DNA from 4 places in the Streptomyces longisporus genome. Region 2 is predicted to be linked to each of the others. Evidence: riboswitches for the same ligand, from Rfam matches in the RefSeq annotation. Region 2 holds a riboswitch; each other region holds the start of a gene.
What was found. Region 2 has a riboswitch for cyclic di-AMP ahead of ABD355_RS21595 (transglycosylase family protein). Riboswitches for the same ligand answer to the same signal wherever they lie in the genome.

Region 1: another riboswitch for cyclic di-AMP. It lies ahead of ABD355_RS27900 (M23 family metallopeptidase); the one in region 2 lies ahead of ABD355_RS21595 (transglycosylase family protein).
Region 3: another riboswitch for cyclic di-AMP. It lies ahead of ABD355_RS12825 (M23 family metallopeptidase); the one in region 2 lies ahead of ABD355_RS21595 (transglycosylase family protein).
Region 4: another riboswitch for cyclic di-AMP. It lies ahead of ABD355_RS28655 (transglycosylase SLT domain-containing protein); the one in region 2 lies ahead of ABD355_RS21595 (transglycosylase family protein).

What each region holds. Positions count from the first base shown of each region.
Region 1 covers NZ_BAAASG010000012.1:461,687-468,619, reverse strand. Annotated here, with positions in the region: gene ABD355_RS27910 (PrsW family intramembrane metalloprotease) at 1-1,155, shown strand, start outside; gene ABD355_RS27905 (aldo/keto reductase) at 1,168-2,118, opposite strand; gene ABD355_RS27900 (M23 family metallopeptidase) at 2,227-3,243, opposite strand; cyclic di-AMP (ydaO/yuaA leader) riboswitch at 3,256-3,412, opposite strand; gene ABD355_RS27895 (PP2C family protein-serine/threonine phosphatase) at 3,577-4,659, opposite strand; tRNA gene ABD355_RS27890 (tRNA-Met) at 4,767-4,840, opposite strand; gene ABD355_RS27885 (alginate lyase family protein) at 4,937-6,160, opposite strand; gene ABD355_RS27880 (dihydrofolate reductase family protein) at 6,361-6,933, opposite strand, start outside.
Region 2 covers NZ_BAAASG010000010.1:101,691-108,623, forward strand. Annotated here, with positions in the region: gene ABD355_RS21585 (FtsB family cell division protein) at 1-163, opposite strand, end outside; gene eno (phosphopyruvate hydratase) at 279-1,565, opposite strand; gene ABD355_RS21595 (transglycosylase family protein) at 1,800-2,480, opposite strand; cyclic di-AMP (ydaO/yuaA leader) riboswitch at 2,485-2,653, opposite strand; gene ABD355_RS21600 (transglycosylase family protein) at 2,849-3,829, opposite strand; gene ABD355_RS21605 (cytochrome P450 family protein) at 4,048-5,286, shown strand; gene ABD355_RS21610 (nucleoside triphosphate pyrophosphohydrolase) at 5,251-6,261, opposite strand; gene ABD355_RS21615 (SurA N-terminal domain-containing protein) at 6,361-6,933, opposite strand, start outside.
Region 3 covers NZ_BAAASG010000007.1:272,589-279,521, reverse strand. Annotated here, with positions in the region: gene ABD355_RS12835 (TetR/AcrR family transcriptional regulator) at 1-352, shown strand, start outside; gene ABD355_RS12830 (SGNH/GDSL hydrolase family protein) at 483-1,268, opposite strand; gene ABD355_RS12825 (M23 family metallopeptidase) at 1,693-2,592, opposite strand; cyclic di-AMP (ydaO/yuaA leader) riboswitch at 2,597-2,755, opposite strand; gene ABD355_RS12820 (alpha-galactosidase) at 3,072-5,141, opposite strand; gene ABD355_RS12815 (tyrosine-protein phosphatase) at 5,312-6,109, shown strand; gene ABD355_RS12810 (DUF6126 family protein) at 6,127-6,252, opposite strand; gene ABD355_RS12805 (helix-turn-helix domain-containing protein) at 6,249-6,854, opposite strand; gene ABD355_RS12800 (aspartate aminotransferase family protein) at 6,924-6,933, opposite strand, start outside.
Region 4 covers NZ_BAAASG010000013.1:137,462-144,394, reverse strand. Annotated here, with positions in the region: gene ABD355_RS28670 (LolA family protein) at 1-679, opposite strand, end outside; gene ABD355_RS28665 (CHRD domain-containing protein) at 937-1,884, opposite strand; gene ABD355_RS28660 (polyprenyl synthetase family protein) at 2,043-3,053, opposite strand; cyclic di-AMP (ydaO/yuaA leader) riboswitch at 3,730-3,903, shown strand; gene ABD355_RS28655 (transglycosylase SLT domain-containing protein) at 3,908-4,390, shown strand; partial or broken gene ABD355_RS28650 (HAD family hydrolase) at 4,570-5,370, opposite strand; gene ABD355_RS28645 (NAD(P)-binding domain-containing protein) at 5,505-6,707, opposite strand; gene ABD355_RS28640 (carboxylate--amine ligase) at 6,776-6,933, opposite strand, start outside.

The DNA of each region.
Region 1 (6,933 bases), on a different contig from region 2:
CAGACAGGCACCGAGGGGTTCCTGGTAGGGCTCGGGCTGGCCGTACTGCCCGTGCCGCTGCTCATGGCGGCGTTCCGCTGGCTGGACCGCGTCGCGCCCGGGCCCTGGCGCAATCTGCTGTTCGCCTTCGCCTGGGGGGCCTGTGCGGCGGCGCTGATAGCGATCGTCGCCAACAGCTTCGCCACGAAGTGGATAGCGACGGCGACCGCCGACCCGTCGAGCGCGGACACCCTCGGCGCGACCGTCATAGCGCCCATAGTCGAGGAGTCCTCGAAGGCGGCGGCCGTGTTGCTCGTCTTCCTGTTCCGCAGACGGGACTTCACCGGGATCGTCGACGGGGTGGTGATAGCCGGGGTCACCGCCACCGGCTTCGCTTTCACCGAGAACATCCTCTACCTGGGCACCGCCTTCGGCACCGACCAGCTCACCGGCGACCGCGGTATCGCCTCCGTCACCGCGGCGACGTTCTTCGTGCGCATCATCATGTCCCCGTTCGCCCACCCGCTGTTCACCGTCCTCACCGGCATCGGCTTCGGCATCGCCGCGCTCTCCGCGGAACGCCAGCACCTGCGGCGCGTCCTCGTCCCGCTCTGCGGCCTGCTGCTCGCGATGAGCATGCACGCGATCTGGAACGGCTCCTCGAACTTCGGCGAGTACGGCTTCTTCGCCGTGTACGCGGCCTTCATGGTCCCCGCGTTCGGCCTGCTGACCTGGCTGGTGATCTGGACCCGCCAGCGCGAGCTGCGCACCGTGCGCGAGGAACTGCCCGCATACGCCGTCGCGGGCTGGCTCACCCCCGCCGAGCCCTACGCCCTCGGTTCGATGCGGGCCCGCCGACTGGCCCGCGAACACGCCGCCCGGCACCTCGGCAAGCCCGCCGCACGCGAGGTCGCCCAGTACGAGGCGTACGCGACCTCCCTGGCCTTCCTGCGGCACCGGGGGCGCCGTGGCCGCGCCGGCGCCGACTTCGTCGTCAGGGAACGGGAGTTGCTGCACGAGCTGTGGCGCCGCCGCGAGGTGGCGCGCCCGGCGCTGGACCACGCGGCACGGATGACGGCGCCCCCGGTGCCGGTGGCGGCGCCGCCCTGGCCGGTGTACGGGGCGTACGGGTACCCGGCGGTGCCGAATCCCGCGTACAACCCGTACCGGTCGTAGAGCCCGAGCAGGTCAGGCAGACGCTTCCGTCAGGCGGGCGACCTCGGCCTCGGTGAGCGCCAGTTCGCCCACCGCCAGCAGCGCCGGGAGCTGCTCCACCGTCCGCGCGGACGCGATCGGGGCGGCGACCGTCGGCTGGGCGGCGAGCCAGGCCAGGGCGACCGTGGCGACCGCGGCGTCATGGGCCTGGGCGATCTCGTCGAGGGCGGTCAGGACCCGCCGGCCGCGCTCGCTCTCCAGGTACTTGGCGGCACCGCCGGCCCGCGGGCTGTCGACGGTCGTGCCGGGCCGGTACTTGCCGGTGAGGAAGCCGGCGGCGAGGGAGAAGTACGGGACGGCGGCCAGGCCGTAGCGGGCCGCCAGGTCCTGCAGCTCGCCCTCGTAGGTGTCGCGGGAGACCAGGTTGTAGTGGGGCTGCAGGGCCACGTACTTGGCCAGGCCCTCGCGGTCGGAGAACTCCAGGGACGCGCGCAGCCGGTCGGCGGAGATGTTGGACGCGGCGATGTGCCGGACCTTGCCCTCCTTCACCAGCTCGTCGAGCGCTCCGATGATCTCCTCGACCGGCACCTCGGGCTTGTCGAAGTGGGTGTAGTAGAGGTCGATGTAGTCGGTGTCGAGGCGGCGCAGCGAGGCCTCTGCGGCGGCCTTGATGTTGGCGGCGGACAGGCCCTGGAAGTCGGGGTGCTGGCTGACCTTGGTCGCGATGACCACGTCGTCGCGGTTGCCGCGGGCCCTGACCCACTTGCCGATGATCGTCTCGGACTCGCCGCCGTGGTTGCCCTCGACCCAGGCCGAGTAGGCGTCGGCGGTGTCGACGAAGTTGCCGCCTGCGGCCGCATAGGCGTCGAGCACGGCGAAGGAGGTGGCCTCGTCGGCGGTCCAGCCGAAGACGTTGCCGCCCAGGGAGAGCGGGAAGACCTCGAGGCCGGAGGAGCCGAGCTTGCGCAGAGAAGGAGAAGTCATGCTCTACGTCAACGCCCGCCCCGAAGGCCGGTCTTCCGCGGCGGGCGCAAAGATCCCGTAAACAAGCGGATTACGGCACTCCGGGTACGGACGGAGAACGTACGGGTCTCAGGGGTTGAGGCCCTTGCTGCGCAGCCACGGCATCGGGTCGATGCCCGTGGCCTGGCCGTCGGGGTGGACCTCCAGGTGCAGATGCGGGCCGGTCACGTTGCCGGTGGCGCCGATGCGGCCGATGACGTCACCCGTGCTGACCTTCTGGCCGACGCTGACGCTGATCGACGACTGGTGGCAGAACCAGAGCTGCGTACCGTCGTCGAGGGTGAGGATCGTGCGGTAGCCGTACGCCCCCGCCCAACCGGCCTCCGTGATGGTGCCGGAGTGGATGGCCTTGATGAGGGTGCCCGTGGGGGCGGCGAAGTCGAGGCCCGTGTGGTAGCCGGAGGACCACATGGAGCCGGACTGACCGAAGGTGCCGGTGATCGTGTAGGAGACGACCGGCAGCGTGTACTGCTTGGCCAGCTCGGCGAGCTTCGCGTCCTCGGCGGCCTTCTTGACCGCCGCCTCCGCCTTCTCCTTCGCGGCGGCGGCCTTGGCCGCGGCGTCCTTCTCGGCCTTGGCGGCGGCTTCGTCGATCTGCTGCGCGAGGGCCGCCTCGCCGGCTGCCTGGCTCTTGCTGTCGATCTGGACCTGCTGCGACGCGGCCTGCGCCATGATCCGGTCGCGCAGCGCCTCACCGGCGCCCTGCGCGGTGCCCGCGGAGGTGGTGGCGACGTCGCTGAGCGCGGTCGCGGAGCCCTTGGGGGCGTCGGAGCCACCGCCGAACACATGGCTCACGGAGGCGAGATCGGGCATGGAGATCGACACCGGCGGCTTGCCGGTGTTGGCGCTGGCCATGCCGCCCGCGCCGACGGCGGCTATGACGCCGACGCCGAGGACGGTGGAGCTGCGGGCGAGTCCCCCGCCGCGCTGCTTGGCGACGCGGTGCCGGCCGCGGACCGGGGCGAGGGAGTCCTCGGTGGGATTCCACTCCTCCCAGGGGCCCTCGTCGGTGCGTCGGCCGGCGAAGCCGAAGGGTTCGGTGCTCGGCACGAACGGGGCTGCCGGGGCAGGCGGGTTGGACGCCACGTGGGCGTGCTCCTTTCCTTCCTTCTCGCCTACCGGGTTAGCTGACGGGTTCGGAGCAGGAAGGTCTCCTACGCGCGTATACCTGCCGTGCTGCCACGGCGGTGTCGGCGCGATTCACCCCAGGGTGGTGGTTCCCCGGTTCCCTTGCGGGATTCGGCGCGTGCGCACGGAGCCGCCTCTTGTGACGGCTGGGACGACCGCGCTGCGTTATCGAACGTTAATAGACCCGGGGTGTCGTTTCCAAGGTGTTCTGCTTGATCATTAACCTTTCTGACCTGGACAGACGGCGCATGAACGGCGAAAAACGGGCGAGTTGACCGCGCCTCAGAAACCTCAGGGCCGTCGTACGGCGAGCAGCGCCATGTCGTCCGCCATGGCCTCGCCGGCGTATCTGCGCACCTCCCGCGCGAGGGTGGCGAGCAGCGCGGCGGGCTCGTGGAAGACCCGGCCGGCGAGCCGGTCCGCGGGTTCGAAGAACCGCCCGTGCTCGTCCCGTGCCTCGGACAGCCCGTCGGTGTACAGCAGCAGCGTGGCCCCGCTGCGGAACGCGATCTCCTCCGCGCGGTCGGGCCGGCCCCCGAAGTCACCCATGCCGAGCGGCAGGGCGGGCTCGCGGGCGTCCAGGGTGTGCACGGTGCCGTCCGGGCACAGCAGCAGCGGGGGCGGGTGGCCGCGAGTGACGATGCGGACGACGCCCTCGCCGTGCGGAAGTTCGGCGAGCACGGCGGTGGTGAACCCCTCGAACAACTCGATGCCCGCGCGCCGCGCCGCCTCCCGCTCCAGCGCCCGCTCCAGCCGCTGCGCGACCGCCTCCAGCGTGGCCTCCTGCTCGGCGGCCTCCCGGAACGCCCCGATGACGACGGCGACGGCGGCCACCGCCCCCATCCCCTTTCCGCGCACGTCGCCGACGACCAGCCGTACGCCGTGCGGGGTGTCCTGCACGGCGTACAGGTCCCCGCCGATGGAGGCATCGGCCTGCGCGGCCTCGTACCGTGCCGCGATCGCGAACGCCCCGATCCGTTCGGCGGGTTCGGGCAGCACCGCGCGCTGGACGGCCTCGGCGATCTCGCGCTGCGAGGCGAGTTCCTCGCGGCTGCGGCGGACGAGGAGGTTGATGAGGACGGCCAGGACGGAGACCGTCGCGATGGTGGCCAGCTCGGTGATCGCCTCCACCTGGAGGAGGATGCCCACCTGCGCATGGATCGCGGTGACGACCAGGACGGTCGCGAGGCCGGTGAGGAGCGTGCCGCGGCGCGAGTAGAGCGGGGCGGCGACCAGGGGGGCGGCGGTGAAGATGGGGCCTGCCGTGAACCGCGAAGGCGTGAGGTAGTCGTAGAAGGTCCCGCCGACGATCAGCAGCGCCGGGAGCAGCCGCACGAAGGTGCGTGCGTATGAGATCGGCCCCTCCTGCTCCACCCCTCCAGGTTTCCCGGTACGGCGGCACGGGGCGAGCCGGATGACCCGACCGGGGGAAACACTCAGGGCCGGAGTCCAGTGACTGGACTCCGGCCCTGAGCCTTGAGTAGCGGGGACAGGATTTGAACCTGCGACCTCTGGGTTATGAGCCCAGCGAGCTACCGAGCTGCTCCACCCCGCGTCGTTGTGTCACCAGCATACGCCATCCGCGGGGCTGTCTGCGCCAGGGTTTGGGTCCGCCCTCTTTCACCTGCGTTTTCGGGTCCGCAGGCCTCGGTCAGGCGGCCGGGTTGTCCGCGTGGGTGAGGGTCTCCCAGGAGACGAAGAGGTCGTCGGTGCCGGCCGGGCGGGTCTGCTCGACCAGCTTGTGGGCGGCCGGGACGGGGGTGCCGAGCCGGTTCTCCAGATGGTTGAGGGCGACCTCCAGGTCGGGGCCCATGTTCCCGACGACCCTGCCGCCGCACAGCCAGCGCGGGGGTTTGGCGCCCATCTCGTAGCGGGCGTGGAAGTCGAGGGCCGCCTTCAGCCGGTCCTTGACGTCGCCGTACAGGTCGACGCCCTGGTGCCAGGCGGTCTCGGCGATGTGCGCCGTGGCGGCGAGGGAGTAGCCGACGTGCTTGAAGTTGCGGCAGGTCTCCTGCGCGATGCCGTCCTCGAACTTCGTCTCCTTGAACCAGTACGTCTCCAGCTTCTGCACGGTGTTGGCGTCGGAGCCGGCCGGGGTGAGCGGGATCTTGCCGTCCTTGCGCAGATAGAAGTAGTCGGGCACCAGGCCACGGAAGCGTTTGACGGCGGCGTCGAAGGTCTTGTGGTCGTCGGTGAAGACGGCGATCCCGATGGCGGCGTCGGTCATCGCGAGGTCCCAGTTGCCGTTGTAGTCGGGAAGGTCCCTGGTGACCTCGGGGAGGTAGGCGGTGCGCAGCATGGCCGTGAACCGCCGTACGCGGTCGGCGGGCCAGCCGGCGCCCGGTGCGTACCGGATGATCTCCGCGGCCCGTGCCCAGGTCGACCCGGCCCAGGAGGCCTGCAGCTGGGCGTCCTGCGCCGTGTGCCGCTTCAGCTGCGCCGACCAGGCGTCCATGATCTCCCGCGCCTTGAGGGCGTGCTGCCGCTCACCGGTGACGCTGTACAGAAGGGCCTGTGTGTAGGCGGCGATGGCGTCCTGCCGCTCCTCCAGACAGCCCTTCGCCCCCTTGCCGCCCCAGGGGCAGTTGACGACCGCGGTCGGCTGGGCCGTGTACTTGTACGACCCGTACTTGCTGTCCCGCATGTCGAGGAACGCCTGCAGCCAGGGCTGCTTGCCCGCGATGACGTTCTTGCGTACGACGTCCAGCTGGGCCTGGCTGACGAGGACGCCGGGGTGGGTGAACGGTGCGCCCGGGGGCAGCGCCCTCGCCATGGTGCGGGTGCCGGGGTCGGTGCCGCAGGAGGCGACGAGCGCCGTCAGCAGGAGGACGAGGAGAACTGCCGCCGCACGTCTGGGAACTGACCTCACTGGCACTACCTCCGCGATCGCCTCCGGCCGGTACGGTCAGGGTCGCCCTTCCGGGGGGCGGGCGCAGGATCTGTTGGGCCGATCGGCCGGTGCGGGGAGTTGTGTGTCTTGCGGTGCTGGGGGCTGCGCCCCCAGACCCCCCTCGGCCTGAACGGCCTCGTCCTCAAACGCCGGACGGGTCGGAAGTGCCGACCCGGGCCGAGAGGTCACCGGAGCAAGTGCCGGTTCGGTGCCTTTGCCCGCTCCTCGTACTCCCCCAGTACGACCACCTCGACCCCCTGCCCGGCCAGCAGCCCGCTCCCGTCCGCCCCCGTCACGAAGGTGTCCGGTTCGCGCCAGGCCGTGACCACCCGGCGTACCCCCGCGTCGAGGATCAGCCGTGCGCAGGGCTTGGGGCGGGAGGCGCGGTGGGCGCAGGGTTCCAGGCTGCTGTAGACCGTTGCCGTCGCCAGCCTGGGGTCGGCGGGGTCGAGCTTGGCGAGGGCCGCCTCCTCGGCGTGGACGACCGGGTCGTCGCCCTCGCGGGAGTGGCCGCGGGCGAGTTCCGTGCCGTCGGCGGCGACGATCACCGCGCCGACGCTGAAGGCCGTGCGCGAGGGCGGGCACAGCGCCGCGAGCTCGCAGGCGAGGGCCAGCCAGTGCCGGTCGGCGGCGGTGGGGAGCGGACCGGTGCCGGGGGCCGTGGGCTCGTAGCGCATGAGGACGACGTCCTCGATCCGCCGGGTTTCCGTCAGGCGCAGGCGTCCGGGCTGGTAGGCGCCGGGGCCGAAGAGGCGGGG
Region 2 (6,933 bases):
CCATCGAGCACAGCACCAGGGCGAGCAGCGCCGCCCGGCCGGTCAGCCGCGACCGGCGGGCCTGCCGCTTGGTCTGGGAGCGGTAGACCCGGGCCGCCGTCTGCTCGCCGAGCAGCCTGATCCTGGTCGCGGTGGAGAACCGGTCCCGGTCCTTCACGGCCATGTCCCCGCCTCCCGTCACACGTGTACGTCCCCGCACACGGTACGGGACCGGTACGGGGACGTACGTACGACTGGCTAAGGCTTAGCCCAGGATGGGTCAGCCCTGGAGCCTTTGCTCAGCCCTTGAAGCGGGGGAACGCGCTGCGGCCCGCGTACTCCGCGGCGTCGTCGAGGATCTCCTCGATGCGCAGCAGCTGGTTGTACTTGGCGACACGGTCCGAGCGGGCCGGGGCGCCGGTCTTGATCTGGCCGCAGTTCACCGCGACGGCGAGGTCGGCGATGGTGACGTCCTCGGTCTCGCCGGAGCGGTGGGACATCATGCACTTGAAGCCGTTGCGCTGGGCCATCTCGACGGCGTCCAGGGTCTCGGTGAGCGAGCCGATCTGGTTCACCTTGACGAGCAGGGCGTTGGCGGTGCCCTCCTCGATGCCGCGGGCCAGGCGCTCCGGGTTGGTGACGAACAGGTCGTCGCCGACGATCTGGACCTTGTCGCCCAGCTTGTCGGTGATGACCTTCCAGCCGGCCCAGTCGTCCTCGAACAGCGGGTCCTCGATGGAGACGAGCGGGTAGGCCGCCACGAGCTCCTCGTAGTACTCGGTCATCTCGGCGGCCGAGCGGGACTTGCCCTCGAACTCGTACTTGCCGTCCTTGTAGAACTCGGACGCGGCGACGTCGAGCGCGAGCGCGATCTGCTCGCCGGGGGCGTAGCCGGCCTGCTTGATGGCCTCGATGATGAGGTCGAGCGCGGCGCGGTTGGACTCCAGGTTCGGGGCGAAGCCGCCCTCGTCGCCGAGGCCGGTGGACAGGCCCTTGGTCTTCAGCACCTTCTTGAGGGTGTGGTAGACCTCGGCGCCCCAGCGCAGGGCCTCGGAGAAGGACTCCGCGCCGATGGGGGCGATCATGAACTCCTGGATGTCCACGTTGGAGTCGGCGTGCGAGCCGCCGTTCAGGATGTTCATCATCGGCACCGGCAGCAGGTGCGCGTTCGGGCCGCCCAGGTAGCGGAAGAGCGGCAGGTCGCTGGCCTCGGAGGCGGCGTGGGCGACGGCGAGGGAGACGCCGAGGATGGCGTTGGCGCCGAGGGAGCCCTTGTTGTCGGTGGCGTCCAGGTCGAACATGGCCTGGTCGATCAGGCGCTGCTCGGTGGCGTCGTAGCCGACCAGCTCCGGGCCGATCTGCTCGATGACGGCGAGGACGGCCTTCTCGACACCCTTGCCCTGGTAGCGGTTGGGGTCACCGTCGCGGAGCTCGATGGCCTCGAAGGCGCCCGTGGAGGCGCCGGACGGGACGGCGGCACGACCCGTGCTGCCGTCGTCGAGGCCGACCTCGACCTCGACCGTGGGGTTGCCTCGGGAGTCCAGGATTTCCCGGGCTACGACGACGTCGATGGACGGCACGAGCATCTCCTTCTTGGATGTGACACGGCTACGGCAGTAGCGCGGTGGCTCTGCGGGATGAGCCTAACCGCCCAAGGCCGATCGGCCACGCTGCCGACCACCTCTTGGGCAGAACCGAGAGTAAATTGTTTCCGAACGGAACAAAGAGGGGGAGCAAAAAGAACCCCGCCCCGGTGCGTACGGGGGAACACGCACCGGAGCGGGGAGCCCGTGGGGGACGGGGGTGGCTCTAGCCCTGCATCACTTCAGGTGCAGCTGCTGGCCCGGGTAGATGAGGTTGGCGTCCTCGACGATGCCCTTGTTCAGCTTGAACAGCTGCTGCCAGCCGCCCTTGACGCCGTGCTTCTCGGCGATCGAGCTGAGGGTGTCGCCCTTGACGACCTTGTACTCGCCGTCGCCCTTCTTGACCTTCTTGCCGGTCGGGGTGGTGACGGTCTTCGTGCTCTTCGTGCTCTCGGTCTTGGCGGCCGGGCGCTCGGCGGAGCGGGAGGCGGCCTGCGAGTCGGTGGAGCGGTTGGTGTTCATGCTGGGGGCGCTGCCGTTGTAGGCGGCACCGGACAGGCCCGTGCCGCAGACCGGCCAGGCGCCCTTGCCCTGCGCGGCGAGGACCTTCTCGGCGACGGCTATCTGCTGCGCCTTGGAGGCCTGGTTGGCCTGCGGGGCGTAGGCGGTGCCGCCGTACGCGGCCCAGGTGGAGGCGGAGAACTGCAGGCCGCCGTAGTAGCCGTTCCCGGTGTTGATGGCCCAGTTGCCGCCGGACTCGCACTGGGCGACCGTGTCCCACTCGGAGGCGGTGGCGGCGGAGGCGTTGCCGGCCGCCATCAGCGGAGCGGCGATGGCGACACCGGTGACGCCGGCCAGCGCGGCGGCGCGGGTGGCCTTGGACGGACGACGGTGCTTGCCCTTACCGGAAAACAGCATGGTTCGATCCCCTCACCGACGCCTGCGAGGTGAGCTGTCGGGTTCGGGCCGGTTGAGTTGCCCGGCCGTGCTCTCGCTCTCACGAGACACGGCTACACCCCTAGCCGCCCGTCAACTGCCCGGGCAGGCACCTACCTTGGGTCCCCCGCTCCTGCCTACGGCGCTTTACGCGACGACTGTTCCCGTACGGCCGCTGGCAGGATTCGGCGTTGCGGCAGCCGGGGCTCGTGTTGACGAGCGGTGACGACGGTAGACACGCGATCCGTCGAATTTCAAAGACGATCAGGGCTTCTGAGACTCATCCCACACTTTCACCAATCCGGACATTCAGTGGCGAAGTGTGACGTGAACTCCCGTTGTTTTTCGCCCTATTCGGCACCGAGTTTCAGGGTCTGACCGGCGAAGATGTGGTTCGGGTCGGTACCGATGGCGTCCTTGTTCGCGGCGTAGAGCGCACGCCACCCGCCGTCCAGGCCAAGGGAGTCGGCGATGGAGGCGAGAGTGTCGCCGGCATGGACGGTGTACGTGTCGTGCGTGCCGCCGTCCGTCTTGGTCTTGTCGGCGGCCTTGCCGGCCGTCTCGTCGGCGCTGGCGCCACGGTGGCGGCCGGTGCCGGTCGTGCCGGTGTCGACGAGGGTCCAAGTGGACGCCGGAGGCTCGGGATTGTCCGAGTCGTCCACCTTCGCCTTGTCTGTCGACGAGTTGTCGGCGCCCTGTGGGTTACCTGTGGCCTTCTTGGACGGAGAGGTGGACGGCGAGGCGGATGTGCCGGATTCGGTGGAGTTGTCCGTCGCGCTCGCGGAGGTCGAAGGGGAGGCACTGGAGGACGAGCCGGAGGACGAATCCGACGAAGAGGACCCATCGGAAGCGCTGCCCGAGGAGTTGGACAGACCCGTGGAGTCGGATGCCCCGGATGAATCGGACGAACCGGAACCGCCGCCCAGCACACCGGTGTCGATGGCGGCCGAGCCCGAGTCCTTGGTGAGCCCGGAGGTCAGTCCGCAGGTGTGGAAGGCGCCGACACCCTGGTCGTCCAGGAGCTTCTCGGCGACGGCTATCTGCTGGTTGCGGCTGGCGAGGTCGGCCCTCGGGGCATAGTCGAGGCCGCCGTACTTCTCCCAGTTCTCCTGGGTCAACTTGAGCCCGCCGTAGAACCCGTTGCCGCTGTTCTCGCTCCAGGAGCCGCCGGTCTCGCACTGGGCGACCTTGTCCCACGTGGTGCCGTCGGCGGCGCTGGCGCCGCCCGCGGCGAAGAGCGGGATCGCGATGGCGGAGCCGGTCACTCCGGCCGCGACGAGGATGGCCGGAGCCTGACGGGGGCGACGGTGTCGACCGTTCCCGGAGAGCATGCGGAGGCCTTTCGCGAGACAGCAATGACCGCGCGGCACATGACACCGACAGGCGTTCGATACCGCCGCGCTGGTCCGTGAACGTAGCCGGTGCCGATCACTTGTCACAAGTTAATGCCGCGTAGATCACGTGAAGATCACAGACTTGAACGCGCATCATCTTTGGCCCGTTCGCTGCGGCGGTCCATCCACCTGCGGGCTCCCGATACGGTCGTCCTGTGAACGTCCCGAACACCGCTCCCGAACTCTTCACCTGGGAATTCGCCGGCGACCCGTATCCGGCCTACGCCTGGCTGCGCGAGCACTCCCCCGTCCACTGGACGAAACTTCCCAGCGGGGTCGAGGCCTGGCTGGTGACCCGGTATGCCGACGCACGTCAGGCGCTCGCGGACGGGCGGCTCTCGAAGAACCCCGAGCATCACGCCGAGGACGCGCAGGGCAAGAGCAGGACCGGTATTCCGGGTGAGCGCAGCGCCAATCTCATGACGCATCTGCTCAATATCGACCCACCGGACCACACCCGGCTGCGCCGCCTCGTCTCCAAGGCGTTCACCCCCCGGCGGGTGGCCGAATTCGCGCCGCGGGTGCAGGAGTTGACGGACGACCTCATCGACCGGTTCGCGCCGCACGGCGAGGCCGATCTCATCCACGACTTCGCCTTCCCCCTCCCCATCTATGCGATCTGCGATCTGCTCGGCGTCCCGCGCGAGGACCAGGACGACTTCCGCGACTGGGCGGGGATGATGATCCGGCACGGCGGCGGCCCGCGCGGCGGCGTCGCCCGCTCCGTGAAGAAGATCCGCGGCTATCTCGCCGAACTCATCCACCGCAAGCGGGGCGACCTCGGCGAGGACCTGATCTCGGGCCTCATCCGCGCCTCCGACCACGGCGAGCACCTGACCGAGAACGAGGCCGCCGCGATGTGCTTCGTGCTGCTCTTCGCCGGCTTCGAGACCACCATCAACCTGATCGGCAACGGGACCTATGCGCTGTTGCGCAATCCCGGGCAGCGGCAGCGGCTCCAGGAGTCGATCGGGCGCGGTGAGAGCGCACTGCTCGACACCGGTATAGAGGAGCTGCTCCGCTACGACGGCCCGGTGGAACTGGCCACCTGGCGCTTCGCCACCGAGCCGCTGACCATCGGCGGGCAGCGCATCGCCACCGGCGACCCGGTCCTGGTGGTCCTGGCCGCGGCGGACCGCGACCCGGCCCGGTTCTCGGAGCCCGACACGCTCGATCTCTCCCGCCGGGACAACCAGCACCTCGGATACGGCCACGGCATCCACTACTGTCTCGGCGCCCCGCTGGCCCGTCTCGAAGGCCGCACCGCCCTGGAGACGCTGCTGCGCCGCCTGCCCGATCTCGAACTGGCCGCCGACCCCGCCGAGCTGCGCTGGCGGGGCGGGCTCATCATGCGGGGGCTACGAGACCTGCCCGTGCGCTTCACCGCCACCTGACCGGCTCCGGCCCTCCGTCTCCTTGATCGCGTCCCGGTAGGTGCGGGCGGCCGCCCGCAGCGCGGCCTCCGGGTCCACGCCCTCCGCCTCGGCGCGCACCGCCAGCGCGAGCAACTCGTACCCCACGCCCTCGGCTTGGGGCAGCGGAACCGCAAGGCCCGCCGTCCGCACCCGCGACGCCAGCTTCGCCGCGAGGGCCAGGCCCGGCTGGCCCAGCGGTATGCCCTCCGTCACCGAGGTGCGCTGCTTCTCGACCGCCTTGGTGCGCAGCCAGTGCTCCTTGACCTCCTCGGGCGTGGCGGCGGTCTCGTCGCCGAAGACGTGCGGGTGGCGGTGGATGAGCTTGGTGACGATGCCGGCGGCCACGTCGTCGACGGAGAAGGGGGCGTCCGGGTCCTCCTCGGCGATCCGGGCGTGGAAGACCACCTGGAGCAGGACGTCGCCCAGTTCCTCGCGCAGTTCGTCGCGGTCGCCCTCCTCGATCGCCTCGACGAGTTCGTACGCCTCCTCGATGCCGTACTTCGCCAGGCCCTTGTGGGTCTGCCGGGACGACCAGGGGCACTCGGCGCGGATGCGGTCCATGACCTGGACGAGGTCCAGGAGGCGGGCGCCCGGGAGGTCGTAGGAGGCGGGGAGCAGCTCCAGCTCCGGCATCTGTATCCGTCCGGAGCCGGCGAGGCGGGCCAGGCCGTCGGTGAGGGCCGGCTCGCCCTCGCCGGTAGCGACCACGACGACCGTACGGCCGCCGGCACAGGTGCCGACCAGCTCCTCGGCGGTGGGGGCGGCCTCGTCGACCCGTATGCCCGCCTCCCGCAGATACGGCAGCTGCGGGTGGGCGCCGTCCGAGCACAGCACGCGGTCGGCGGCGTGCAGGGCCTGCCAGGCGGGCCAGGACAGCAGGCCGGGCGCGACACGGTGGCTGGTGGTGAGCAGGACGATGCGGCCGGGGGCCGGTTCCGAGCTGGTTGCGTTCACGATCCGAACGTAACGCACCCCGCCGACAGCCCCCGAAGTTGTCCACAGGGCTGTGGTCCGCCGGGCCGCGGTCCCAGGGGCGGCGGCCCTGGAGGCCCGTTACGCCGTCTGCTGCGTCCCGGTCGCCGTGACCTCGCGCACCCACGGGGTCTTCGCGTCGACACGGCTGCTCTTCTGGACGTCCCAGGTGCCGTAGCGCGGGTTCAGGTCGACGTGGAGCTCCTTGGACGCCTTGGACAGGGCGTTCCAGAAGGCCGGCTTGCTGGTGTCGGCGCCGAGGGCCTGGGCCAGCTTCTGGGCCTCGAGCTGGAGGCGCAGGTTCTCGTCCAGGCGCTGCGGGGCGACCCCGTACTGCTGGAGCCAGGCCGCCTGCAGGGCCTTGGAGCCGCCGACCTGCTGCTCGAGGCCGGTGCGCATCTGCTGGACCTCCCTGGGCGTGACGCTCACGCCCGCGTCCTGGGCGGCCCGGTGCAGCACCTGGTCGATGACCATTCCGTGCAGGGTGTCGCGGGTGAGGCTCGCGGTCTGCGAGACGGCCTGCTTGTACTGCGCGTCGTCCTTCACGGCCGCCCGCTGCGCCGCGCGCACCTCGTTCACCCGGGTCTGAAGCTGCGCCACGGTGATCCGCTGACCGCCGACGACGGCTGCCGCACCGGGGTGCGCATCGCTTCC
Region 3 (6,933 bases), on a different contig from region 2:
GGTGCGCTGGTATGCGCCGACGGGCCAGGCCAAGGGCTGGCGGCTGTGGATCGAGGGCTGGGCGGCGGCACTGCGCGAGCCCGCGCTGCAGGAGGTCACACGCGACCTGGACAAGCAGTGGAAGGCGGCGATCGCCGAGGTCGTCGCGGAGGGCGTGGCCGCGGGCGAGTTCCACTGCCCGGACCCGCACGGCGCGGCCCTGCGGCTGACCGCCCTGCTGGACGGGCTCGCCGTGCAGCTGACCTCGTACGCCGGTGCGGTGTCGCGGGCACGGGCGCAGGAGTGGGTGGACGAGGCGCTGGCCCGGGAACTGGGGCTGGAGCGGGCGGCGTTGACGGCTTCGGAGCACTGAGCCCCCGCACTCGGCGGGGGCTCGTGCCACCGGGCCCGTTTCACCTTCACCACCGGCCGCAGCGAGGGCCGCTCCCAAGCCATCACGAGCGCCCCGCCCAGCACGGTTTCAGCCGACCCTCGAACGCCCGTCAGGCCACCGAAGCGATCCGCATCTTGATGTCGTCCGGCGACAGCGCGCCCTTCGCCGTGACGTGGTCCCCTGACGACTCGCCGCGCAGTCGGCGGCCGATCCACGGCACCAGGTACTCGCGCGCCCAGTGCACGTCGTCCCGTCGCACGTCGAGGGTGCCGCGCGGCGGGAGCGGCGGCCAGGGCTGGTCGGGGTCGGCCGGCACCTCGAGACCGAGGACCTGCCCGGCGCGCAGCGCCACACGCGTGTGCCCCTCGGGTGAGAGGTGGAGGCGGTCGCCGTCCCACGCCCTGCGGTCCTGGACGGTCTTCAGGGACCACAGGTCGAGCACGGGACAGCCGTACCGGTCGGCGATGGCCCGGACATGCCCGTTGTAGGTGGCGATCTTGCCGCGCAGGTGCTTGAGCACGGGCACGCCTCGGGTGTCGAAGCCGGTGGTCACCATGACCGTGCCGGCGACTTCGGTGAGCCGGGCCACCGCCCGCTCGAAGCGCTCGGCGACCTCGTCGGGGTCGGTGCCGGGACGGATGATGTCGTTGCCGCCCGCGCAGAAGGAGACCAGGTCCGGCGCCAGTTCGACGGCCTGCGGTACCTGGTCCTCCACGATCTGGTCGAGCAGTTTGCCGCGCACGGCGAGGTTCGCGTACCTGAAGTCGCCCTCGGGCCGCCGGTCGGCGAGAAGCACCGCGAACCGGTCGGCCCAGCCGACGAACGCCCCGTCGGGGCCGGGGTCGCCGACGCCCTCGGTGAAGCTGTCCCCCACCGCAACGTACGACCCGATCACTGATCTGCTGTCACTCTTCGAATCGTCTGCCACATCGACCATGATTCACCTTCGAATGTGACCTACGCGACCGTAGGAAAGGGTTGACGCGCGGTGAGATAAGCCACTTCTAAAGTGTTCGCCAAGCCCGGAATAACCCTCCGACCAGGGATGTTGAGGCGTCAGCGATCGTACGGGGCGAGCCGCCGACCCTGAAGTCGGCGATCCGGAAATGGCTCCAGGTGGTCCGGAACGCGAAGTGCCCCCTTGTATACGGCCGCTGGCCGAAGCCCCGCCGCGCCGGGTGGCGAAGAGGTCGTCCGGGGAGCGGGCGTCACGAACGCAACACAGCACACGTGCGCGCGGCCGGACACACCGAAGGCCGGACCCGGGGATCGGGGTCCGGCCTTCGGCGGTGTGTCAGGCAGGTGGTTGCGAGGGGAGGTCAGCCGACGCCGACGCCCTTCGAGCGGAGGTAGGCGACCGGGTCCACGTCGGAACCGTAGTCGGGCGTGGTGCGGATCTCGAAGTGCAGGTGCGGGCCGGTCACGTTGCCGGTCGCGCCGGAGAGGCCGAGCTGCTGGCCCTCGGCCACGGTCTGGCCGACCGAGACGGAGATCTGGGACATGTGGCCGTACTGGGCGTAGTAGCCGTCGGCGAGCCTGACGACGACCTGGTTGCCGTAGGCGCCGCCCCAGCCCGCGGAGACGACGGTGCCCGCGCCCACGGACTTGATGGAGGTGCCGGTCGGGACGACGAAGTCGACGCCCGTGTGGTACCCGCTGGACCACATGCTGCCGGCCACGTGGTAGCCGGTGCCGATGGTGCCGCCGATCACCGGGAGGGTGAAGCCGGTGGGGGCGGACTCGGAGGCCTTGGTGGCGGTCGCCTTGGCCGCCGACGAGGACGTCTTCGAGGCGGACGAGGACGACGGCTCGGTGGTGTCCGTCGCGGCCTTCCGACCGATCGTCAGCTTCAGGCCCGGGTGGATCAGCGACGGGTCGTCACCGACGGCCCGGCGGTTGTCAGAGTAGAGCCTGTGCCAGCCGCCGGCGACATGCTGTTCCTCGGCGATCTTCGAGAGGTAGTCACCGGTCCGCACCGAATAGGTCCGCACGCCCGCATGGCCGGCGGCACTCTTCTGGGTCGCCTTCTTCTCTACGACCGGAAGGGACTGGACGGCCTTTTTCGAAACCGTCTGGGAAGCGGACTGAGTGGTGGCGGCATGGGCGCCGGTGGCCCCCATGAGCGGGAGAGCGAGTGCGGCGCCACCGGTTCCGGCGACGGCGATGGAGCGGGTGAAGCGCTGGGGCTTCGGGCGGCGGTGCTTACCCTTCGCGGGCATGACGAATTCCTCTCCGGCGCCTGCGAGGTGAGCTGTCGGGTTCGGGCTGGAGATGCCCGGCCGCGCCTGCGACGCGGCTTTACCCCTAGCCGTTCCGGAGACCGGAACAGGCGGTTGTACCTGTGGGTCCCCCGCTCCTGCCGTTCACGGGTGAGTTGTGCGGGCACCGGGCGGCGGCAGGATTGGGCGTCCGTCCGGATTGGTGGCGAACGTAAGCGACCGGGACGCAAGCAAACAAGTGCCGGTTCCCCGTGAATGCGTTTCTATTGATCCCTTGAGAGAAAACCCGGTGACTTTGCGTGAATTCCCCGGTGATCGTCTCCGTCAAACGCCCTTGTGAAGCACCTGAATTACGTGGACATGACGCGCCACGCACCGTCACGGATATGACCCTCCTCACGTACCCCCGCCCCAGGATCCCCTCTTCAGGAGCGAGTTGGAATGAAGGGGCCGAAGGAGCGCCAATCCGGACAGAAGACTCAGATGCGCCGCAGACGGAAAACTGCCGCGTCGAAGTCACCACGCAATCCGGTACGCAGTCCGTGATGCAGCAATACGGCACCGCTATGAATTTCGCCCGTTTCAGGGCATTCATACGAGGCTGTCGGTTCGAGGCCCCGCAGTCGCAGCGCCGGCACGGGCTCGCCATGGCTCTGCGACTGGAGCCAGGCGAGGACGACCGCCTCGCCCCCGCGCACGTACTGCACCGCACTCAGCCCGCCCCGCGGCGGCCGCAGCCGGTAGAGGTCGCCGTGCTGCACCAGCGGCCGGATCTCCTTGTACAGCGCCACCCATTCGCCGGCCTCGGCGAGCTCCTCCTCGGTCCACCGGGTGAGGTCCCCGCCGACCCCGAGCACGCCGGCCATGGAGCTCACGAACCGGAAGCGCAGTGAGCTGATCCGGCCGTTGAGCTGGGTGTTCGGGCTGTCGGTGACCCAGGCGGCCATCACCCGCGCGGGGTGGATCTGGCTGAAGCCGTGCTGGATGGCGAGCCGGTCGAGCGGGTCGGTGTTGTCGGAGGTCCACACCTGGTCCGTACGGCTCATGATCCCGAGGTCGATCCGTCCGCCGCCGCCCGAGCAGGACTCGAAGGCGACATTCGGGTGGGCCGCCCGCAGCCGGTCCAACAGGGCGTACAGGGCTCGGACATGATCGACCCAGAGGCGCTGCGGATAGGGCTCCCCCGGCCAGCCCGCGTCGGTGAAGCAGCGGTTGAAGTCCCACTTCACATAGTCGATCGGGGCGCTGGAGAGGAGCGCGTGGAGCTGCTCCCAGAGGTATTCCTGGACGTCTTCCCGGGCCAGGTTCAGTACGAGCTGGTTGCGGAATTCCGTCCGCTTCCGTCCCGGTTGGAACTGCACCCAGTCGGGGTGGGCGCGATACAGCTCGCTGTCCGGGTTGACCATCTCGGGCTCGACCCAGATGCCGAACTGCATCCCCAGGGCGTGCACATAGTCCGCGAGGGGCTTGAGGCCGTTCGGGAAGCGGTCCCGGTTGACCGTCCAGTCGCCGAGTCCGGCGCGGTCGCTGGTGCGTTTGCCGAACCAGCCGTCGTCGACCACGAACAGCTCGACGCCGATGGCCGCGGCCCGCCGCGCGAGGGCGCCCTGCTGCTCCTCGGAGATGTCGAACTCGGTGGCTTCCCAGGAGTTGAACAGCACCGGCCGGTCCTGGTCGGCGTCCGGGATGACGTGTGCGCGCTGGTAGGCGTGCCAGGCGCGGCTCGCGCCACCGAAGCCGCCGTCGCTCCACAGACCGGCGAAGACGGGGCTCGTGTACGACTCCCCCGGCTCCAGGCGCAGCAGCCCGGAGTCGTCGTAACCGGCGCCGCCGGTGATCTGCACGCGCGCGTCCGGGAGTTGCGCCACCGCGATCCGCCAGGAACCCGACCAGCCCAGAGCGCAGCCGTAGACCTCGCCGCGTTCCTCGGTGGCGTCGGTGTCGAGGGCGACCCAGGGCAGGTGCTGGTGGCCGGTGTGGCCGCGGCGGCTGCCGATGATCTTCTCACCGTAGGTGAGAGGCGAGGCGGTCAGCCGGGACTCGGCGGCCCAGCGGCCGTGCAGCTGGGAAAGCCGCCACTCCTCACGATCGGGCAGCGTCCAGGTCGCGGAGTCGGCCCGCAGCAGCTCCAGGGCGGGCCCCTCGTTGCCGAGGGTCACCCAGCGTTCCACGACGTCGTGCCGCATCCGGTAGTGCAGCGTGATCGCGAGCCCGCCGTCCCGGAAGCCCAGCCGGAGGTGGTCGCCCTCCGCCTCGTACCGCTCGAAGCGCCACTCGGTGCCGCGCCGCTCTTCGCTGCGCACGGACAGGGCGGGCCGCACGAAGCGGGGGCCGCCCTCCACGGGGTACTCCTCGCGCCCGTCGAGCGGGGACTCGAAGGGCCAGTAGTCGGGCAGCGGGCGGACGGCGAGTGCCTCGGCGTCGGCGAGCGCGATCCGGGGGCCCCAGTGCAGGTGCAGCAGCTCGTCGTCCCCGGTCAGGTGGACGGCGTAACTGCTGGCCGGCCCCGAGAGGAGCCACGTACGTCCGTTGTCTGCGATCTCCAGCATCAAGCCCTCACACATTCGAACAGGTGCGACCAATCCGCAACATCATCAAGGCACGTGAGGCCTGGTCGCAACGCCTGTGGACAACTCATTGCCTCAGGAATCCATGTCGTATCGTCGGGAGAGCGCCCGACGACGAGCCGCGCCGGCCGGGCGGACTGGGAGGAGCCCCCGTGACGCAGCAGATCCCGTCGACCGAACCCGAGCTCGCCGGAGTCCGCAACTTCCGTGACGTGGGAGGACTTCCGACGGTGGACGGACGGCGGGTGCGCCACGGGGTGCTGTTCCGCAGCGGCCACCTCGCGCACGCGACCGAGGAGGACGCCGAGTTCCTGTCCTCCCTGGGGCTGCACACGATCTTCGACTTCCGCAATGCGGCGGACCAGAAGCTGGAGGGCCCGGACGTCGAGCTGCCGGGCGTGCGCAATGTGAACCTGCCGCTGTCGGACCCGGCGGACGGCTCCGGGTTCTGGAAGATGGTCCGGGACGGCGAGATCGATCAGCTGCGCGAGCTCCTCGGCGACGGCAAGGCGGCGAACCGCATGATCGTCTCCTACCGCACGATCATCAAGGAGCGCACCGCCGAGCACACGCGCGTGCTGCGCTCGCTCGCCGAGGACAGTCTCCCTGCCCTGATGCACTGCGCAGCGGGCAAGGACCGTGCGGGCCTGTCCATAGCCGTGACACTGCTCGCGCTGGGCGTCGAGCGCGAGGCGATCTTCGCGGACTACCTGGAGTCGAACGCCAAGCACCGCCGCTACAAGGTGCACCGCAGCAGCAGCTCCGCCGCGGCGTACTCCCCCGAGGTGATGGAGCTGCTCAGCCCCCTGTTCGAGGCACGCACCGAGTATCTGACGGCGGCCTTCGAGACGATCGAGGAGACGTGGGGCGACGTCGACACCTATCTGGAGCAGGGCCTGGGGCTCACCCCGGAACTCCGCGAGCTCCTGCGCGAGCGGCTGCTCGACTGATCACTCGGGCCATTGCGCTATTTCGCCCCCACCTCGAACAGCAGGTAGACGAAGGCCGCGAAGAGATGCCCCACCGCGATGTAGATGATCAGACGCACCCACAGGGCGCGGGGGAACTTCTCCTCCATGTTGCTGTTGCTCATGGCATCTCTCCGGTGATCGGGCCCAGGCACAGCGTGGCCGTCGGGCTCTGCAGCAGGGTGTGCACGAACAGGAGCTCCACGCCGTCGGGATCCTGGGCGGCGAGCCGGTGCGGAGTCAGCGAGTCGAAGTGCGCGCTGTCACCGGGGGCGAGCCGGTGCGTGGTGTCCCCGAGGCGCAACCGCAGCCGCCCCTTGAGGACGTACAGCCACTCCTCGCCGGGGTGCACCCGCACGATGTCGCCCTGCGAGCCGTGCGGGACGCGGACCCGCAGGGCCTGCATGCCGCGGCCGGGCGCGCCGGCCTGGAAGTAGGTCCAGCCGCCGGCGACGGTCGGTTCCATGTCGGCGGCGCGCACCACGGCGTCCCGGTCGGCGACCGTCTCGCCGAGCAGCTCGGACACCGTCGTACCGTAGACACGTGCGAGGGCGAGCAGCATCGGCAGCGACGGCTGTCGCTGCCCGGTCTCCAGCCGGGAGAGATGGGCCGCCGACAGCCCGGCGGCACGCGCCGCGGCCTCCAGTGTGAGGGAGGCGCGGCGGCGCAGCGCGCGCAGTTGGGGTGCGACAGCGGGAAGCTCCGCTTCGGCTTCCTGAGGGCTCATGCCCTCCATTCAGCCGGAGCTTTGCCTGTGCGGCAAATTTCTTGCCTCAGAGGCAATACCGCTGTTGGTCTACCGGTTG
Region 4 (6,933 bases), on a different contig from region 2:
GCTTCGGCTTGATGACCAGCCGGTACGCGTCACGGCCCGCGACCTGGGCGGTCCCTTCGACGGTCACCGAGGTGGTGGAGTCGACCGACTTCAGGGCGTCCTTGGTGAGGTCCTTGGGTGTGGCGGGGACGTCTTGCTTCTGCTGCTTGTCCGCGCCGGCGGGGGCGGTCGAGTGGTAGACCTCGTTCGACTGGCTGTCGTAGCCCCAGACGTCCTTGCCGTTGTGGATGATGCTGTATTCGGCCGCGTTCTCCAGCAGCGACAGCTTCTGCCTGTCCTGGCCGTCGGCCGCGACGCGCAGGGTGTGCGTGCCGGTGGCGAGCTCCGTGAGCTTGGAGGTCGGATCGGCGGACGAGCCGCCGCCCGACTTGCCGGCGCCGGACGTCAGGCTGCTCTCGAGACCGCCGAGGTTCGGCAGCCCCAGATCCGTGGTGATCTTCACCGTGCCGGACATCTGCTGTACGTCCGACTTGGCGATCTTGTCGATGAGTTGCTGTGCGCTGATCTTCGGCAGACTGGGGTCGCCGGAGTCGGCGAGCGCCGGGACCAGCCCGATGGTCGCCGCCGCCACCCCCACCACCGCGACCGGGACGACGTACCGCGCGGCCTTGCGCCGACCCGCGCGCAGGTCGTCGGCCTCCTCGGCGGTCGTGCTGTCGTCGGATTCGTACGGTGCCATGTGTGCGCTACCTCCGTCGTCGGCGGCGGCTTGTCCAACTCGTGTGTTTCTGTTGTCCACCCCGAGCCGCCATTCTCACCCGAATCGGTGATCAGTGGTGATTTCCGTGGTTTCCATCTCACCAAATCGGCCAGGAGGAAGCGTCAGCCCCGGGGGCCAACTCCGTGTACATCTGGGGTATGACGCGAGAGGGCGACGCCCGCCCCGACCCGTAGGGGTCGCAGGGGAAGACGCCGCCCGCCCGAGGTGAGCTCCCGTCAGCTCTGCAGGAAGACGTAGTCCGCCCGGTACGGGACTCCTACGATCGCGCCGGGCGTGCAGGAGCCTGCCGGGGCCACTCCGCCCACGGTGTTGAGCCGCAGGATCTCGGCGGTGTTCGCGAGCAGGCCGTGGTGCTTGCCGGCCTCGGTGGCCTTGAGGTCGAGCTCGGGGATGTTGCCGTCCCCGTTCGGCGTCCTGGACAGGACGGCCCCGGTCACCGCGCTCCCGTCCGGCGCGATCCACTGCGGGGTACCGGAGTTGGGCGCGACGAAGGAGTGCCGGATGCCGCCGCCGAGCAGGGCACCGACGTCCCGCTGGGCGAAGGCGTAGCCACCGCCGGCGGCGGGCTTGCACTCGTAGATCTGCTTGCCCTTGATCACGGACGCCTGGAAGTTGTGCAGGGCGTCACGGAAGTCGAAGGCGGCGACGGTGACCTTGTGGAGCTGGCCGCGGACGGCTCCGCCGGGGAACTCGGTGGTGTGCAGGTTGGCGTAGAACGAACCCGGGTCGGACTTCAGGGCGGCGAGCAGCGCGGCGTCCTTGACCTCGACCGTGCCGGTGACGCTGTGCCGCCTGCTGTTCTTCAGCAGCTCGGTGAAGTCGACCTTGACGCCGCCGTTGGTGCCCTTGGCGCCCTGGTGGATGTGGAGCATGGTCGGTTTGCCGGTGCCACGCCAGGTCACGGCGACGGACACCTTGTCGTCCTGCACCTTGATGAACTCGAGAGCGGCGCCGTCCTGGTCGCCGACGGCCGGACCGCCCGCCACGGGCACCTCATTGGCCCCGCGCAGACCGGCGGCCAGAAGGGTTCCCCCGGCGTCGTCGGACGCGGTCCCTGCGGTGGCGTGGGCCGGGATCGCCGCGGCGGCGATCCCCCCGGCGGCGGCCACCGCGACAGCGGTGGCCATCAGGCTCTTACGGTGCCTGGAGAACGTCGTCTTCATGCCCATGATTCTGTTTTCTCCCCGTGGACCGGCCGACACCCCCTGCGTCGGCCTTCTGGGGATGACTACGGAAGCGATCTGACTCTGGACTCAGTCCAGGTTTGTGACATGCATCACATCGCCCGAAGCGTGGGTCAGAGGGCCGCTCGACCGACAGCTCAGCCGGCCCGGTGCACCACGGCGTCGCACATCTCCATCAGCGCGAGCTTCGCATCGCACTCCTGCAGCGGAGCCAGGGCCGCCCGCGCCTCCTCCGCGTAGCGCACCGTGTCCCGCCGCGCCTGCTCCAGCGCAGGATGCGCCCGCAGCCCGGCGAGCGCCTCGGCGTGCCGCGCGTCGTCGCTCAGGTCGGAGTCCAGCAGCTCGCACAGGGCGATGTCCTCGGCAAGCCCCAGCCGGGCCGCCCGCTCCCGCAGCCGCAGCACCGGAAGCGTGGGAACCCCCTCGCGCAGGTCGGTGCCCGGGGTCTTGCCGGACTCTCGGGACTCGGAGGCGATGTCCAGTACGTCGTCCGCCAGCTGGAAGGCGACTCCGAGCCGCTCCCCGTACTGTGTGAGCACGTCCACGACCGTCTCGTCGGCGCCCGACATCATCGCCCCGAAGCGGCACGACACGGCCACCAGCGAGCCCGTCTTGCCGCCGAGCACGTCCAGGTAGTGGTCGACCGGGTCCCGGCCGTCCTGCGGCCCCGCCGTCTCCAGGATCTGCCCGGTGACCAGGCGCTCGAACGCCTCGGCCTGCACCCGGACCGCCTCGGGCCCGAGGTCGGCGAGGATGTGCGAGGCGCGCGCGAACAGGAAGTCGCCGGTGAGGACCGCCACCGAGTTGCCCCAGCGGGTGTTGGCGCTGTCCACGCCGCGCCGCACGGCGGCCTCGTCCATCACGTCGTCGTGGTACAGCGTCGCCAGATGGGTCAGCTCCACCACCACGGCCGACGGCACGACCCCCGGCGCGTACGGGTCGCCGAACTGGGCGGCGAGCATCACGAGCAGCGGACGGAACCGCTTCCCGCCCGCCCGCACCAGGTGCTGGGCGGCCTCCGTGATGAAGGGCACCTCACTCTTGGTGGCTTCGAGCAAACCTTCCTCGACGGCCGCCAATCCGGCCTGGACATCGGCTTCCAGAGCCTGGTCCCGCACGCTCAGCCCGAACGGCCCGACGACGGTCACGAGGGGTCTCCTGTCTGCTGGTGTCTACTGGCGGTTACACGGTTTGTCGATAGGTCGCTGACATCACTCAAGTCAGCGTATCCGGTCACCTTTCGATCACCGATGCCGCCCACCCGTCCAGCCTGGGCGGTATCGGATCACGACCGGTATGTTTTTGATCAACCGATAAGAACGAATATCTATCGACTTGTCTATCGGGGTGTCGGCCGACGCGCCTCTCGGCGTGTCCCCCGGCGCGTCCGTACGAGTCGGCACGCCCGATCGCCCCTCCCTCACGAAACGACTCACGAGGACCTCCGGATCCCGGCACGGGGCGCTCGACGGGCGACCGTCATGACAACGACGTGCACCACACGCCAGGTTCCGCTTTCGCCCCCCAATGAGGCGATGGACGGCTGGTTGACCACGAGTTGGGGTCATTGCCCTATTTGCCGTTCTTGCGGATGCCGGTGACTTGACTCACACGGCGGCTCGGACCGACAAGCGCGGCCCCCTCGCCGGTTCCCCTCCCCCGTACGCGAGTTGAGCCTTGGCAACCGCAAAGGATCAAGTGCCCCATAAGCCTCAGCCCAAGGTCAATAGGTGTGATCTGTGAAGCCGACACTTGTTCCCGCCATGTGCTCTCGCATACGTTCCCGGCCAGTCGGGTGGACGCCGAATCCTGCCGCCGCCCGGGCACGACCATCGACCAACTCACTCGCACGGCAGGAGCGGGGGAACCAGGTAGGCCGCCGGACCGGGCATCGTCCCGGGCCGGCTAGGGGTGAAGTCGCGTTGCCGTACGGCTGCGCGGCCGGGCATCTCCCCGCCCGAACCCGACAGCTCACCTCGCAGGCGACGGAGAGGATCCCGCCATGCCTGCAACAGGTCAGCACCGTCGTCCCAGAAGCAACCGCCTCGCCCGCAAGCTCGCCGTCACCGGTACGGGTGCCGCCGTTCTCGCCCTCCCGCTCATCGGGGCGAACAGCGCGTCCGCGGCCACCCCGACCGTCGCCAACGTGAAGTCGATGGGCTACGCCGACAACCTCGACGGCTGGATCCGGGGCGCCCTCCAGGTCATGAAGCAGAACGGCATCCCGGGGACGTACAACGGCATTTACCGCAACATCATCCGCGAGTCCTCGGGCGACCCGGCCGCCATCAACAACTGGGACTCGAACGCGGTCGCCGGCACCCCGTCCAAGGGACTGCTGCAGGTCATCGACCCGACGTTCCTCGCCTACCATGTGCCCGGCACGGCGATGAACCCCTTCGACCCGATCGCGAACATCACGGCCGCCTGCAAGTACGCCGCCGCGCGGTACGGGTCGATCGACAACGTGTTCGGCGCCTACTGAGCGCTCCGCGGGATGTGCGGCAATGTGCCGTCCTTCCTCTGCGGCGTCGTCGTGGCTGGTCGTGCGGTTCCCCGCGTCCCTTGAGGGCGCTGCCGAACCGCACCGGACTTCGCCGAGGCCGCTTGGAGTTCCCCCAGTTCCCCGAGTTCATGGAGCTCGTCGAGTTCCATGAACTCGAAGAACAGTCGCTCGAGGACGACGGCGATGCCGTCGTCCTCGTTCGACAGGGTGATCTCGTCGGCCACCGCCTTGAGTTCGGGGTGGGCGTTGGCCATGGCGACGCCGTGGGCGGCCCAGTCGAACATGGGAATGTCGTTGGGCATGTCACCGAAGGCGATCGTCTGCTGCGGGCCGAGCCCCAGGTGCGCGGCGGCCAGTGCGAGGCCCGTCGCCTTGGTGATGCCGCATGGCTGGAGTTCGACGGTCCCCGGCCCCGACATGGTGACCGTGGCCAGCGAACCCACCACCGAGCGCGCCGTCGCCGCCAACTCGTCGTCGGACAGGTCGGGATGGCGCAGCAGCACCTTGCTGATGGGTTCGCACCACAGGTCGGCGCGCCGGTCGACCCGGACCGCGGGCAGCGTCGGATGCGGCATCAGGTAGCCCGGTTCGATGAGCGTGAGTCCCTCCACACCGTCCTGGTCGACAGCCGCGTACACCTGGCCCACCTCGGCCTCGATCTTGCCGAGGGCGGTCTCGGCCAGTTCCCGGTCCAGGGTGACGGACCACAGCAGACGGTCCGCGCCCACGTCGTACACCTGCGCGCCCTGCCCGCACACCGCGAGCCCCCTGCTGCCCAGTTGGTCGAAGAGCGGCCGCACCCTGGGGGCCGGCCGGCCCGTCACGACCAGGTGCCGGGCGCCGGCCCCGGCGACCCGCGCGAGAGCGGCGAGGGACCGGTCGGAGAGCGTGTCGTCGCCTCGGAGCAGCGTGCCGTCCAGGTCGGTGGCGATGAGTGCATATGCGGTGGGTGCGGCCATGATCAGAGAATACGGACAGGACGCCCCACCGACTCATCGCGAACCGGACGACGGCCGATTGCCCCACCGTCCCTCGCTCAACTCCCTTATCCTTGTGGGCTCTTCATCGTCAGGCAGGGGCCCGCGGCCGCTGCCTAGCCGTGCGCTGCCGCCAGGTGTTTGGCCAGCCTCGGAGAGGCGAACTCGGTGCCGCACACGAAGCGCATCACCGGGCCGTACGACGCCGCGGCCGGCAGGCCGGTGAAGTACAGGCCGGGGACCGAGGAGACGTATCCCGCGCCCAGTTTGGGTGTGCCGCGGCTCACCGCGAGACGCGTGCGCAGCTCGTGGCCGAGGAAGTCCATGGCCGCGATGTCCACCCGGTATCCGGTGGCCGCGATGACATGGTCCGCGGACATATCCAGGATGCGGCCCGCGTGGGTGCGGACCGTCAGCTTGGGGGTGCCCTCGGCCGCGTCCGCCCGCACGATCCGGTCGACCTCGCTGACCTGCACCTTCCCCTCGAAGCGGTCGCGCAGCCACCATGCGCCGAGCGGACCGAGGACGCGCCGCACCAGGTAGTGGCGGGCCTCGGCCGGCAGATAGCGGTAGGGGTGCGGGTAGTAGCTGAGGGCCCACAGGGACCAGGCGCGGCCGAAGGGCGACTCCGGGCGCAGCTTCGGCTGCTTCCACGGCGGTGCGCCGAAGGCGACCCTGCCGCGGCCGCGGGAGACCACCCGCACCCGTGCGCCCGCCTCCGCCGCCAGTGCCGCCGTCTCCAGCGCGGACTGGCCGGCGCCGATCACGATCAGTTCCTTGCCGGCGTAGCGCGTGAGGTCGTGCTGCTGGGAGCTGTGGGAGACCGGGCCCGTGGGGGTGGGTCCGTCCGCGGCGGCGGTGGCCAGTTCGGCCGGCAGGTGCGCGAGGCCGGACAGGCCGGTCGCCACGACGACCGCGCGGGCGGTGAACAACTCGCCGGAGTCCAGCTTGAGTTCGAAGCCTCCGCCCCCCCGCCGGTCGACCGACACCACCCGCACCTGCTCCAGTTCGGGCACCAGCTTCTGCTGGAACCACTCGCCGTAGGCGATGAAGGTCTCGACGGGGATGATGTCCTCGTCCGTCACCAGCCGCCTGATGCCGGCGGCGTCGCAGTAGTCGGCGAGTGTGTGGCCCTGCTGCGGCGCGTCCAGACTGGAGGCGACCGGGGTCGACTTGAGGAGCATTCCGGCGGGCATGTGGTCGCGCCAGCTGACCATGGGCTCGCCGAAGACGCGGACCGGCAGTCCGCGGGCTCGGAGATGGGCGGCGGTGGACAGGCCGAAGGGCCCGGCGCCGATGACTGCAACCGGTTGAATCACGAAGTCCCTCCCCAGGACGCTCACTTCGTCACTTCGTGTGGTTCGTCTCGGGCTGCTGACCGGTCCGGCTAGCCGCCCGAACTGGTGGTGCTGCCGCGGCGGTTGGTCCGCCACAGCTGGTACAGGTGCTTCGCGCCCGGCCGTACGAAGCGCGCGAGCATCGTGAGGAACGGCAGCGGGTCGTCACCCGCGAGCCAGGCCAGCTCCGTCCCGCTCGCGTGCGCCG